DNA from 3 places in the Peribacillus sp. FSL E2-0159 genome. Region 3 is predicted to be linked to each of the others. Evidence: riboswitches for the same ligand, from Rfam matches in the RefSeq annotation. Region 3 holds a riboswitch; each other region holds the start of a gene.
What was found. Region 3 has a riboswitch for S-adenosylmethionine ahead of NYE63_RS06110 (methionine biosynthesis PLP-dependent protein). Riboswitches for the same ligand answer to the same signal wherever they lie in the genome.
Positions count from the first base shown of each region.

Region 1 (4,796 bases), 2.3 Mb from region 3:
ATTCTAATTTAATTGCCTTGGTATCACCCGATACCCTTGATAGAGAAGCAGATGAGTGGTTCTTTAGAAAAGATTTACGTCACGAGTATACACATTATTTTTTGGCTAAATACCTTAATGAAAATAAAATTAAAGATGTTCCGAAATGGTTTGATGAAGGATTAGCCGAGTACGTTGCAGTTACCATGGATGGAGTTGAGGCTACCGACCCATTAAATGAAGTAATTAATTTTGAATTGTTGAAGAGTAGGGAAGATTGGGCAAAGCAAAGAAGAAAACATAAAGAGTTATATGCTCAATCTCATTATGGAATTAGATATATTATTGAAAAAAATGATTTGGATATATTTAAGGAAATAATAGATGATAGCTATAATTTAGGTTTTTCAAAATCTTTCAAAAGGCATACTAACATAGAGATTAATGAATTACATAAGCTCATCAATTGAAGGTTTACAGGTGTTGAAAAAGGAGGACAAGATGAATGGAATCTTCGTTGTTAAAAGAGCATTTGTATCAGCTCGAGGAGAAATTGTTAAAATCTGAAGTCCGTACATCTCCAGAAGAGCTTTCATTATTATTGAAGGATGATTTCTTTGAGTTCGGCAGTTCGGGTAACATATGGTCTAAAAGTGATTTTTTTGGGCAAGGGGGAGCCGGAGCGGTGAAAATGACACTAAGTCAATTTGATATGCATCCATTGTCTGATGATACCGTGTTAACCACGTACCGGATTTTTGATGAAGATAAAGTGGAACATACCCTAAGGAGTTCAATCTGGAAATGTACGAATGGAAGATGGCAAATGTTTTTTCATCAAGGCACAAAAACGAAAGGTCCTCTTTAAGCCTATTATTTATGAAAAAGAAAATAGTAAAATATCATAAAAGAGCGTAAGAAATGAGTTTTGTATACTTAAAAATTATTTCACTAAAATGATAGGGGTGGATGAAGTTGATCTTTCGGACCATTGATACGGACAAAGATAAAGATATTATCGTTAAATTTAGGAAAGATTCTTTTGTTGTAAGTTTTGGATCTGAAGATGGTTTTGGAGATGAAAATACATATCTGCAACGTATGAAAGAACGGGTCTGCAAATTTCCGGAAGGACAAGTGATCATTGAAAAGGACCAAGAACCGATTGGACAAATGGAACTTCAAATTAGGGCATATGAAGAAACCGAGATTGGCTATGTGAATCTTTTTTATCTTATTCCCGATTACCGCAGTAAAGGCCTTGGCAAGGAATTGGTTCGCTACGCAGAAAACTTTTTTAGGCAATTCAATGTATCCGAATATCATTTAAGGGTTTCTCCTGATAATCATAGGGCGATTCGTTTATATACGAGTTCAGGCATGGTGAAGATATGCGAAGAAAATGAAACATACCCTGTATGGAGATTGAGTAAATCATTATAAAATAGAAATATAAATTATATTAATATAATTAAAAAGTGTCAATTCACTATACTGTGAAAATATTTAGAGCGATGAAAAATATGGTTGACTTTAGAGAAAATTGAATATATAGTGAAGGACATAATTAAATATAACGTTAATTCTTATCAAGAGATGTGGAGGGACTTGGCCCTATGATACCTCGGCAGCGGGTTTTTACTTTTGTAAAAATACTGTGCTAATTCCAACGGACGAAAGTTTGAAAGATAAGAAGGAGCTTTTCTTAGATAATTAATTTAAGAGTTTACTCTTTTTTATGTCTAAAAGAGGCCTCTTCTGTCTGATGACGGAAGAGGCCTCTTTTGTTTATTCAAAATGTATATGGTTATGTGGAGATTGGGTGCAGTTACTCATGAGTTTCGCGCACTTACTCGTAAGTTTCGAGAATTTAACCCTATCATTAAACTTTGCAAAGCTCTTCTCTCTGGATAATGAATTCGTACAAATAAACAGCATGGGGGGAGATTGGATGATTGAGTTTCAAAATGTTAAAAAGGTTTATCAAACAAAGAAACAGACTGTCGAGGCTTTGAAGGGAATAAATTTGACAGTGGAAAAGGGGGATATATTCGGTGTAGTCGGTTATAGCGGGGCCGGGAAGAGTACGTTGATCAGATTGGTCAATTTGCTTGAACATCCTTCAGATGGTTCGGTGATTGTTGGGGGCAAGGATTTAACCAAATTGAACCCGAAGGAATTACGGGCAGAAAAGAAAAAAATAGGGATGATCTTTCAGCATTTCAATTTGCTAAATTCAAAGACTGTTTTTGATAATATTGCCATGCCGCTGGTTTTGTCGGGAACTCCGGGTAATGAAATAAAAAAGCGGGTAGGCGAGCTGTTGGAGTTCGTTGGCTTATCAAGCAAAGCAAAGAGTTATCCGGAACAATTATCCGGCGGTCAAAAGCAACGGATCGGCATTGCGAGAGCATTGGCAACCAATCCATCGATCTTATTGTGTGATGAAGCTACATCGGCATTGGATCCACAAACAACGAGTGCAGTTCTGCAGCTCTTAAAAAAAATTAATAAAGAATACAATATTACCATTCTCCTAATCACACATGAGATGTCTGTCATTAGGGAAATTTGCAATAAGGTAGCGGTCATGGAGGGCGGATGCGTCGTTGAACAAGGTTCGGTTTTCGAAGTTTTTGCCAAACCGCAAACGGATATTGCAAAAAACTTCGTGAGAACGGTCATACATGATGAGATTCCACAAAGTTTCTTAAAAGGCATAGGGTCCCATATCCCGATTATTTGGAAAATTAATTTTATTGGGACTACTTCGGGTACACCTTTACTTTCAACCATCTCGAAGAAATATGATGTTCATTTAAGTGTATTATCAGCCAATATTTCTGAAATTCAGGAAACGCCTTTTGGGAATTTGATCATCGAAGTGACAGGGAACAAAAATGAGGTGGACAAGGCTTATCAATATATTAAAGATGAGGGGATTCTCGTCCAGGAGGTGCAGATAAATGGGTAATACGCTTTGGGGAATGGAAATAACGGCAGACCAGCTGTCGACAGCTTTCGGTGACACACTTTATATGGTAGCCATCTCATTGGTATTTTCCGGATTGATTGGGCTTCCGCTCGGTATCCTGCTTGTCATTACAAGAAAGGGTCACATCCTGGAGAATAAATGGATCTTTAATGTATTGAACCCGGTCATCAATATATTGCGGTCGGTTCCTTTCATCATCTTGCTTGTAGCACTTATTCCGTTTACCAGAATGATTGTCGGCAGTGCGATTGGAACGAATGCGGCCATTGTTCCGCTAATCTTTTACGCGGCTCCTTATATTGCCCGGCTTGTGGAGAACTCCCTGTTGGAAGTGGACAAAGGGATCATCGAGGCAGCTCAGGCGATGGGGGCGACGACATGGCAAATCATTTATCGCTTTTTGATTCCCGAGGGACTTAGTTCGTTGATCCTTACATTTACAACAGCGACAATCGGGCTTGTTGGATCTACGGCCATGGCAGGTGCCGTCGGTGCAGGCGGGGTCGGAGATCTAGCCTTGGCTTACGGTTATCAAAGGTTCGATACGATGACGATGATCGTCACAGTGGCGGCGCTCGTGATCATCGTTCAATTACTGCAATCCACCGGGAATTTTGTTTCAAGAAAAATCAGAAGAAGATAAAAATAACAGGAGGTAGGAGAAATGAAGAAAATCTTATTAACGATCATGGTATTGGCATTGGCCATCGTGGCTGCAGCATGCGGGAACGAAGAGGGTGCATCAGGCGGTTCGGATGATGTGAAAACAGTGAAAGTCGGTGTCAGCAGCGGGGATACGAGAACATGGGAATACATTGTCGATTTGGCTAAAGAGGAAGGGCTTAATATCGAATTGGTCACTTTCAATGATTATATCCAACCGAACCTTGCGTTAAGTGAAGGCGAAATTGATGCAAATTCATTCCAAACGGTCGCTTACTTCGATGAATTCGTTCAAGATCAAAATCTGAAATTAGAGGCTATCGGATCGACTGTCATTGCACCTATGGGCCTTTATTCAAAAAAACATAAAGATCTTAAGGATCTTCCAGATGGCGCTACGATAGCCGTTCCGAATGAAGCAACAAACTTTGGCCGTGCATTACTCCTTCTTCAAGAAGCTGGATTGATTACATTGAAAGAGGAATTCAATGGATCGGGATCATTGGAAATCATTAAGGAAAATCCGAAAAACTTGAAAATTCAACCAGTTGCTGCCGGCAATACACCGCGTCTATTGGACGATGCCGATGCTTCAGCCATTAATAATAACTTTGCTGTCGAGGCAGGCCTTACTTTGAAAGATGCATTATTCCATGAAAGCAAAACCGCGAAACCATATATTAATATCATTGCAGTTAAAAAGGGAAATGCCGATCGTCCTGAGCTGCAAAAATTAGTGGAGCTTTATCAATCGAAAAAAGTGGAAGCGTTCATTGAAAAAACGTTTAAAGGAAACACGATTCCTGCATATGTTTCTGTAGATGAATTAGTGAATTACCAGGATGCTTGGACAAAACCAGCTAATGAAAAGTAATGGTGAGAACAAAGTGATCGATTCAAGAAAAAGGGGAGATAAGAGCATGGCGAGAGAATTAGTGCAAAAGCAGCATCAGCAGATCATTGAAGAGCACATCGACCTTCATTCCAAATTATATATCGAAACGAGTCAAGCCATTCATGCCAAACCTGAAATTGGGAATCAAGAGTTCTTCGCTTCGGATACATTAACCGGAATACTTCAAAATGAAGGATTTGAAGTGACCCGCAATATAGCCGGACATGAAACAGGATTCATCGGCAAAAAAACCTCTTCAAAGAA
Region 1 covers NZ_CP152053.1:4,765,317-4,770,112, reverse strand. The annotation lists gene NYE63_RS23275 (collagenase) at 1-449, shown strand, start outside; gene NYE63_RS23270 (DUF4440 domain-containing protein) at 485-847, shown strand; gene NYE63_RS23265 (GNAT family N-acetyltransferase) at 949-1,422, shown strand; SAM riboswitch class I at 1,563-1,674, shown strand; gene NYE63_RS23260 (methionine ABC transporter ATP-binding protein) at 1,931-2,953, shown strand; gene NYE63_RS23255 (methionine ABC transporter permease) at 2,967-3,617, shown strand; gene NYE63_RS23250 (MetQ/NlpA family ABC transporter substrate-binding protein) at 3,639-4,511, shown strand; gene NYE63_RS23245 (M20 family metallopeptidase) at 4,558-4,796, shown strand, end outside.
Region 1: it holds a riboswitch for S-adenosylmethionine, as region 3 does, so the genes downstream of both, NYE63_RS23260 (methionine ABC transporter ATP-binding protein) here and NYE63_RS06110 (methionine biosynthesis PLP-dependent protein) in region 3, are expected to answer to the same signal.

Region 2 (4,796 bases), 2.2 Mb from region 3:
TCACCATCTTCAAGGTTTATGGAATTAATGATCGATTTTCCTTGTGAATGTTTTAATGCTTGTTCAAGTACGGCTTCATCCGTAGTATCGATGACCAATGGGACTTTCACTTTTTTGACGACCTCTTCTACGAATTCCTTCATATCGCCAAGCTCATCCCCATCAGGATCAGCAAGACAGATATCAATGACATGGGCGCCTTTTTTTACCTGTGCACGTGCAATTTCGGCAGCTGGCTCGTAATGCTTTCCACGAATCAGCTCCTTGAATTTTCGGGAACCGATAACATTCGTTCTTTCACCTACGAATAAAGGACGCATTGAATCATCATAAATGAGCGGCTCTATTCCTGATACGGCATGTCCATGGGCTGTTTCAGTTATGGTACGGGGCTTCATGCCTTCGAGGACCCTGGAAAGTTCTTTAATATGTTCCGGTGTCGTACCACAACATCCGCCAATGATATTGACCCATCCCTTTTCGGCAAATTGCTTCATTTTCTCTGCCAGGGAAGTAGGTGACTCATGATAGTGACCTTCTTCATCAGGGAGCCCGGCATTTGGATAACAACTGATCGCGCTATTTGATATATCTGCAAGTGTCCTGATATGGTCTATCATGAATTCCGGCCCTGTTGCACAATTAAGGCCGACAGCAACGGGCTTCATATGTTCTACTGATAAATAAAAAGCTTCTATGGACTGTCCAGCAAGTGTCGTGCCCATCGGTTCGATTGTTCCTGAAATGATGACTGGCACATCTTTTCCTGTTTTAGCGAATGCAGCTTTGATTCCAGAAAAGGCAGCCTTGACATTAAGCATATCCTGACAGGTTTCCACCAATAGCAAGTCTACCCCGCCATCCAAGAGACCCAGTGCCTGTTCTTCATAAGAATCGGTTAAAATATCAAAAGTCGTCCCTCCTGTTACGGAAAGCGTTTTTGTAGTGGGACCCATTGAACCAGCTACATATCTTGGCCATTCATCATTGGAATATTTTTCACATGCTTTAACGGCAAGCTCAGCTGAAATTTTATTAAGCTTGTAGGCGATCGTGCTTATTTGGTATTCCTCAAGAACGATGCTGGTCGCTCCGAAGGTATTTGTTTCTATGATATCTGCACCCGCTGCTAAATATTTTTCATGGATGGATTGGATGATTTCTGGTTGCGTCAATGATAAATATTCATTGCAGCCCTCGAATTGTTCCCCTCCAAAATCCTCTGCTGTCAAATTCTCAGCTTGAAGCATGGTTCCCATCGCCCCGTCAAGAAGGAGAATCTTAGAATTTAACTGATCTTGAATCGCTTTTTTATTCATGAACTGCCACCTCTGATGTATGTTTACTATCGACTTTTCTAATATATTTGGTAAGTTCCGCCGTCATTTCATAGCGAAGGAACGGAGTGATTAAATATATGCCCTTGAATTTTTCCCTTGCAGCGTCCACTAGCTCTCGTGCGATATTAACGCCTTCAATCCTTGACTTTACAGGGTCATCCCCGGCTAAAGCCATTGCCCTTCTAACATTATCAGGCAATTTGATTCCTGGGATCTCATTATGGATGAATTCGGCATTCCTTGTGCTTGTCAAAGGCATGATACCGATGAAAATCGGGGTATCTAAATGTTTTGTAGCCTCATATACTTCTTCGATCTGCTCCACCGAATAAATTGGCTGTGTCAAAAAGGATTGAGCACCACAGGCAATCTTCTTTTCCATTCTCAGTACGGCTTTATCCAGATATTTCACATTGGGATTAAAAGCTGCTGCAATTTTAAAATTGGCCCGTTGGCCCAAACTTTGACCGGAATAGGAAAGACCTTCATTAAATTGTTTGACCATGCTTATTAGGTCAAAGGAAGATAAATCATAAACCGAAGTGGCACCCGGGAAGTCCCCAATTTTTGAAGGGTCTCCGGTGATGATCAATATTTCGTTCAGCCCCACCGTCTGCAGACCCATTAAATGTGACTGCAGGCCAATCAAATTTCGATCACGGCATGTTATATGCACCATCGGCTTTATATTCAATTGGTTCTTCAGTAAATTAGCAAGTGCATCATTCGATATCCTTGGTGAAGCAAGTGAATTATCCGCTAATGTAATGGAATCGACCCCTGCTTTTTTCAAAACCTCAGCACCAGTCATGAAGCTCTCTATTCCCAGCTTTTTCGGTGGATCAAGTTCAACAAGAATCGTCCTTTCTGTTTTGGCCTTTTCGTAAAGGGGAAGTTCCAATTCTCTGTCGTTCACTTCAATTATTTCTATTTGGCGGGATTTCGTAAATTTCTCTTTCACGGGAGACAAACTTCCAATCGCATTCTTTATAGCTTGTATATGCAGGGGAGTCGTTCCACAGCACCCTCCTATGATCGCAGCACCTTGCTCACGAAGTTCCAGGGCACTTGAACCGAAATATTCCGGCACAGCTTTATAAACGAGCCTTCCATCCACATAATCTGGGAGGCTGGCATTAGGATATATGGCAATCGATGCTTGCTTTGGCAAACTCACTTCTTCCAAGGCTCGAATCATATGATGTGGACCGAGACGGCAATTCACCCCAACAACATCAGCACCCAATTGCTCGAGTTTTTGAAAGGCTTCATTTAAATGAATTCCATTTTGAAGATTGCCTAGTTCATGCATTGAAACATTTGCGATGATCGGCAGTCCGGTTTCATTTTTAACGATTTGCAAGACGGTTTCCAGTTCTTCCAGGTCATAAAATGTTTCCAAGAGAATCCCATCAGGGTTTTCCATCAACAGACTGTATAGCTGTTCACGAAAACCCCGTTTTATCTCTTCCAAGCTTAAATCCGATTTCCTGATACTCCGCTGTGCCCCTATGGTACCGAAGACATATGCCTTTCCTTTTGCAGCTTTTTTAGCAAGAATGACTCCCTGGCGATTGATTCTGCTTACTTCATCTTCAAGTCCATGCCGTTTCAATTTGTTGAAATTGGCTCCGTATGTATTCGATTGAAGGATATCTGCCCCAGCTTCCAGATAAGCACGATGGATGGACTCTATTTGATCTGGGTTCGTGCAGTTTAATTCCTCATAACATTGATCGATGCCATTAGAGTACAGTAAGGTCCCCATTGCCCCTTCCCCAACCAGCATTCTTTCTTTCACTTCTTTACGAAAATTCATCATTACACCCTCTCTCAAAAACAATCCTGTTTTTGCCGTATTTTAAGAGTATGAGAGAAAAGGAAAAAAAACCTTCTCAAAGAAGAAGGTTTATTGAAACATTCTCCTCATCTATCAAGCTCTGCTTGCTGGATTTAGCACCTTTGCCTAAGCTGGTTGCTGAGGTTTCTTCGGGCCAGTCCCTCCACCTCTCTCGATAAGATCCATTTATATAATTTTCACAAGATTTCAAAATTTGATTATACTTAATTTACATTAATAATCTGTCAATTTCAATACCTGATCGACATTTTTTTCACTTTTGCAAAAATCATTCAATCTTTTGCAGCTTGAACCCTCTTCAAGATCCTCTGTTTCCAGTCTTCCGCTAACGAGTCTAGTGTAAGTAAAGCGTTTGCTCCTTCAAGGCCATCTCGTTTATGAAGGATTACCTCTGCTGCATAATGAACTGAAATTTTTTCTTGCAAGCGATCTATTAGCACGATCTCGTTTTGTTTATTTATCGTTCCTTCTTGAAGTATTCTTGCAAAATAACCAGTAAAACTCGTTTTCAGCACGAGTTCCAAAAATTTAGGTTCTTGATTGAATTGGGAAATGGTCGAACAAGGTATCCTCCCCTGGTTAATTTGAACAATCACATTGCCTATTTGATAAATATCGCCGATATACGTTGTTTCTTCCCTCATCCCCGCTATGGTTAAATTTTCACCGAATGCAGGGATATCCAGCTTTTTAGAGAATTTTTCATTCCATAATGAATAATGCTCAATGGGGTAAAAGCACAAAGCCCGATCAGGACCTCCATGGAACTTTACATTACCTACCCCATCACCAATTATGCCGGATTTAGTCACTGTCACATTATCCTTTGCTTGTTTATCCATGGCTGAAAAGATATCGATATTCGAAAAAATTTCATGTTTCGGCTTCCCGGCATGAAGTGATTTAATTATTCCATTTTCCATTTTGCATCTTCCATTCATAATTAATTTATATCAACCTATATGTATAAATTATACTAAAAATCCATTTTATTCTGTAGTTTTTTATAAGAATATAGCAAATCTGACTATGCAAAAGCCACATGAGCCGTTAAGTGGGCAAAATATCATTGATTTCCAGAAAAATTCATAGGTTAGTTTCAGTAATTTTGTTGCTATTTCAGAATTAAATATGGTAGAATATGAACACAATATATAGTCGAAAACTACAACCGTTCGCCTATATGTTGATTTTCACGATTGAATTCCTCATTGTCGCTCTTTAGGGAGCGAATTTTTTTGCCATCATTTCCATCCATCATTTTCTTTTAATTCCATTCAATCCCTTACATCGTGATCCACCTACCTATTTGTAATTACCTTCCCTATGTAATTCTCTCCCTGTTAGTCACGTTCATTACCTTATTAGAAAGCAAGACACCGTTCTAAAACAGACAGAAAGCCGAGCGACATCATGCGTCTTCCGCTCAGCTTCCTGTTTAAGCTTGTTTCTTTTTTTTCGGTGCCGCTTTCTTTCGGGTTGTCTTTTTCTTTTCCGGTTCATCATGTTTCGTACGGTCAATGGATGCCTGTAATGCCTCCATTAAATCGGTTACATTGTTGGAAACTGGTTCTTTTGTTTTGGCTGTAATCGTC
Region 2 covers NZ_CP152053.1:3,466,757-3,471,552, forward strand. The annotation lists gene metH (methionine synthase) at 1-1,319, opposite strand, end outside; gene NYE63_RS16850 (bifunctional homocysteine S-methyltransferase/methylenetetrahydrofolate reductase) at 1,312-3,159, opposite strand; SAM riboswitch class I at 3,264-3,362, opposite strand; gene NYE63_RS16855 (MOSC domain-containing protein) at 3,474-4,124, opposite strand; gene NYE63_RS16860 (Ku protein) at 4,640-4,796, opposite strand, start outside.
Region 2: it holds a riboswitch for S-adenosylmethionine, as region 3 does, so the genes downstream of both, NYE63_RS16850 (bifunctional homocysteine S-methyltransferase/methylenetetrahydrofolate reductase) here and NYE63_RS06110 (methionine biosynthesis PLP-dependent protein) in region 3, are expected to answer to the same signal.

Region 3 (4,796 bases):
AACACATGGAAACACCCTCCCTAATACCAGAGGGAGGGCACTTCTATGCAATTATTTATTAACCATGTTAGCAGGATCTACCCATGCTTTGAATTCATCTTCCGTCAGGAATTCCAATTTCAACGCCGCTTCTTTTAACGTAGAGTTGTCCTTGAATGCTGTTTTTGCGATCTTGGCTGCTTTTTCATAACCAATATGCGGGTTCAAGGCTGTTACCAACATAAGGGAACGTTCTACATTTTCTTTGATTTTATCTTCATTTGCAGTGATGCCAACCGCACAATTATTGTTGAATGAATGAATGCCTTCCGTCAATAATTTGACCGTTTGCAGGAAGTTATAGATGATGACTGGTTTAAATACATTCAATTCAAAGTTACCTTGGCTAGCTGCAAAGCCAATTGTAGCATCGTTACCCACGATTTGTGTTGCAATCATGGTAAGCGCTTCACTTTGTGTTGGATTGACTTTACCTGGCATGATGGAGCTGCCTGGCTCGTTTTCCGGAATGGCTATTTCGCCGATTCCGCTTCTAGGACCACTTGCCAGCCATCTGACATCGTTCGCAATTTTCATTAAATCGGCTGCCAATGCTTTTAAAGCACCATGTGCGTAGACGATTTCGTTATGGCTTGTCAATGCATGGAACTTATTATCAGATGTGACAAAAGGATATCCTGTATCCGCTGCAATTTGTTTGGCAGAAAGTCCCGGGAATTCTTTTTTTGTATTGATTCCGGTTCCTACAGCCGTTCCGCCTAGTGCAAGGTTCAATAATTTTTGGCTGCTTTCCTCAATCATCACTAGATCTTTGTCGAGCATCGCTTTCCAACCGGAAATTTCTTGTCCTAATGTTAATGGTGTAGCATCTTGAAGATGTGTCCGGCCAATTTTCACGACATCCCAAAATTCTTTTTCTTTTGTATCGAATGTATCACGAAGAGCTTTGATGGCAGGGACCAATTTTTCAGCGACTTCCATAAAGGCAGCAATATGCATGGCGGTCGGGAAAGTATCATTGGAGCTTTGTGCCTTGTTAACATCATCATTCGGATGAAGGGTTTCCGATTCACCATTTTCTTTCAACCATTCATTCCCTTTGTTAGCGACCACTTCATTCACGTTCATATTACTCTGCGTGCCGCTTCCCGTTTGCCAAACTACAAGCGGGAAATGTTCATCAAGTGTGCCTTCAAGGATTTCGCCGCAAATCTTGACGATGGCATTCTTTTTGACTTCCGAAAGATCACCAAGATCATAGTTCACCTTTGCCGCAGCTTGTTTAACGTATGCAAATGCACGAACTAATTCAATCGGCATTTTTTCGTTACCGATTTTGAAATTGTTACGGCTTCTCTCAGTTTGTGCTCCCCAATATTTATCAGCAGGAACTTTCACTTCACCCATCGTATCTCGTTCGATTCTGTATTCCATGTGTTCTCCTCCTATGTTTGCACTATTCATTGAAGACCTTTTGCATATGAAATGAATAATGTCGTATTATTCTTTCTCTCCATACATTGTACAAACTTTATTATTTTAAAGCAAAAATATCCGGCTGACCCTTCCCATTTTTCTGAAAAAATCCATAATCCTTCCTGTTTATATGAAAATCCGGATATTTTTTTTAGACACATAAAGTGTTGACACCGCTAGGCTCCAATTGACCTAGTCATGAACATCAAAGCATTATCCACCCAAAATGTTCTTGACAGTATTTTGTATATATAGTAAATTCAAAAGAAATCGAATAATCTAAACTCTTATCGAGAGAGGTAGAGGGAATGGCCCGATGACACCTCAGCAACCTTCATTTGTTTCAAACCAATGAAAAGGTGCTAATTCCACAAGTTTGTGAACTTGGAAGATAAGAAGAATGACTCGTCCCTACTTAATCAAAGTCTTCTTCTTAAAGAAGACTTTTTTTTATTTTATATAACGCAAAGGAGCAGTGAAAACCATGTACAAAACTGAAACATATCTTGCTCAATTAGGAAATCGCAGCGAAACGGCGACAGGAACAGTCAATCCGCCGGTATACTTTTCAACAGCTTTTCGTCACGAAGGAATTGGCCAATCGACGGGATTCGACTACACAAGGACAGGTAATCCTACACGCCAACTATTGGAGCGATCCATCGCCGATCTGGAAAAAGGCGACCAAGGTTATGCCTGCAGTTCAGGAATGGCCGCCATTTCCACTATACTCGCCCTTTTTAAATCTGGTGATGCATGGATTGTCAGCGAAGATCTTTATGGCGGTACATATCGTCTGTTAGAACAAGGTTTTAAAAAATGGGGGTTGCAGTGTGACTATGTAAACACTTGTTGTTTGGAGGATATCGAAAAAGCCATCACTCCTCACACGAAAGCCATCTTCATCGAAACTCCCACTAACCCTCTTATGCAGCAAACGGACATTAGCGCCGTTGCCGCATTGGCCAAACGATATAATTTATTGTTAATCGTTGATAACACTTTTTACACGCCTCTAATTCAACAACCCATCCTGCTTGGAGCGGATATTGTGATTCACAGTGCAACCAAGTATCTCGGTGGTCATAATGATGTGCTCGCCGGACTGATCGTTGCTAGCGGCGCTGAATTATGTGATGCACTTGCCTTCCATCACAATGGTACCGGAGCTGTCTTGAGCCCATTTGATTCTTGGCTGTTGATGCGCGGAATGAAAACCCTGGCGTTGCGGATGGAGCGTCATGAAAAGAATGCCAAGATACTTGTAGATTACTTATCGGAGCATGATTGTGTTACGGACGTATTGTATCCCGGCAGAGGCGGCATGATTTCATTCCGTATCATTAATGAAGCGGCGGTCAACCCATTTTTACAATCGCTCTCATTAATCTCTTTTGCAGAAAGCCTTGGAGGGGTTGAAAGCTTCATCACCTATCCTGCCACACAAACACATGCCGATATTCCGCTTGAAGTCAGAACGGCAAATGGTGTTTGTAATCGCCTGCTCCGCTTCTCCGTTGGCATCGAGGATAGCGATGATTTGATTGGTGACTTACAGCAAGCATTCGCACAGGTAAAAAGGGAGGCACTACGATGACAGATCATGATTTTAGCTTTGAAACCAAATTACTTCATAATCAACATAAATTCGATCCGGCAACGGGCGGCGTGAGCGTCCCCATTCAGCACGCATCGACTTTCCATCAATCCGATATCGATCAATTCGGCAAATATGATTACAGCAGAAGCGGGAACCCAACTCGCGAGGCACTTGAAGACATCATTGCCGAACTTGAGGACGGCACCCATGGCTTTGCTTTTTCATCAGGAATGGCTGCCATTTCTACAGCTTTCCTGCTATTGTCTGCCGGGGATCATATCGTCATTTCCGAAGATGTTTATGGCGGAACGTTCAGGATGGTCACAAGCGTATTGTCGCGTTTCAATATTGAGCATACCTTCGTTGACATGACGGACCTTGAAAGCGTCAAAGCGGCAGTTCAGCCAAATACCAGGGCCATATACATCGAAACGCCTTCAAATCCGTTACTTAAAGTGACCGATATTCAAGCCGTATGTGATATCGCAAAAAAAGCCGGCGCCTTAAGTTTTGTTGATAATACATTCTTGACGCCAGCATTGCAAAAACCACTGAATCTGGGCGCTGATGTTGTCCTTCATAGCGCGACGAAGTTTTTATCCGGACACAGTGATGTGGTAGCTGGGCTTGCGGTCGTAAAAGATCCGGAATTAGCAGTAAGACTCGGTTCCCTTCAAAACTCCTTTGGAGCGGTTCTTGGTGTCCAGGACGCCTGGCTTGTAATGAGAGGTCTGAAAACCTTGTCAGTTAGAATGGAACATTCACAAAAAGGGGCAGAAAAGATTGCAGCCTACTTAAAGGAGCAGCCCTTGGTGAAAAAAGTGTATTATCCCGGCCTAGCTGATCATCCACAGCACGCCATCCAGAAAGGCCAGTCACTTGGAGCAGGGGCGGTCCTATCATTTGAATTGGAAAGTGAGGAAGTCTTCCGTTCTTTCGTTAACACTGTCGAACTCCCTGTTTTTGCCGTAAGCCTTGGAGCGGTCGAATCTATATTATCCTACCCGGCCAAAATGTCCCATGCTGCAATGCCTGCCGATGAAAGGGAAAAGCGAGGCATCACGAACAGCTTGCTCCGTCTCTCTGTCGGACTTGAAAATCCAGACGATTTAATCAAGGACTTCGATGCGGCCCTCGTAAATATTGCAAAAGGGGAAGCAATTGCTGCAAAATGATTAAAGGAAGGGTGCGCCATATATTATGGGCACCCTTTTTTGTTTGCATCATTTTTATTCTTTTTCATAATAAAAAGGCTATGATTTCCCATTGGCCTTACTCTCATTTCTTCATTTTATATTTATCCAGGAAGCGATCCACCCGTCCACCTTTTTCAGCAAACTTCTGCTTTCCAGTATAAAAAGGATGCGTATCTGAACTGATTTCCACTTTTAATAATGGATACGTGTTGCCGTCTTCCCACACGACCGTTTCATTGGACGTTTTCGTGGAGCCTGTCAAAAATTTATAACCACTGTTGGTATCCATGAATACTACTTGTTGATAATCGGGATGAATTTCTTGTTTCACTATTATCACCTCGTCAGTATAGGTTTATGTTAAACGTAATGATTACTATTATCAACAATTATGCTTGAAGGTACCAATAACGGCACCCTCATTATATTTTTATCTTGATTATCCAACCTTATACAATCGTGGTCAGCCAGCCATGTCCTTATGCGGACCTGCCTGCAGTTCATACATTTGATAGTACTTCCCT
Region 3 covers NZ_CP152053.1:1,230,153-1,234,948, reverse strand. The annotation lists gene fumC (class II fumarate hydratase) at 52-1,434, opposite strand; SAM riboswitch class I at 1,761-1,874, shown strand; gene NYE63_RS06110 (methionine biosynthesis PLP-dependent protein) at 1,961-3,073, shown strand; gene metC (cystathionine beta-lyase) at 3,070-4,251, shown strand; gene NYE63_RS06100 (type B 50S ribosomal protein L31) at 4,355-4,603, opposite strand; gene NYE63_RS06095 (ABC transporter ATP-binding protein) at 4,736-4,796, opposite strand, start outside.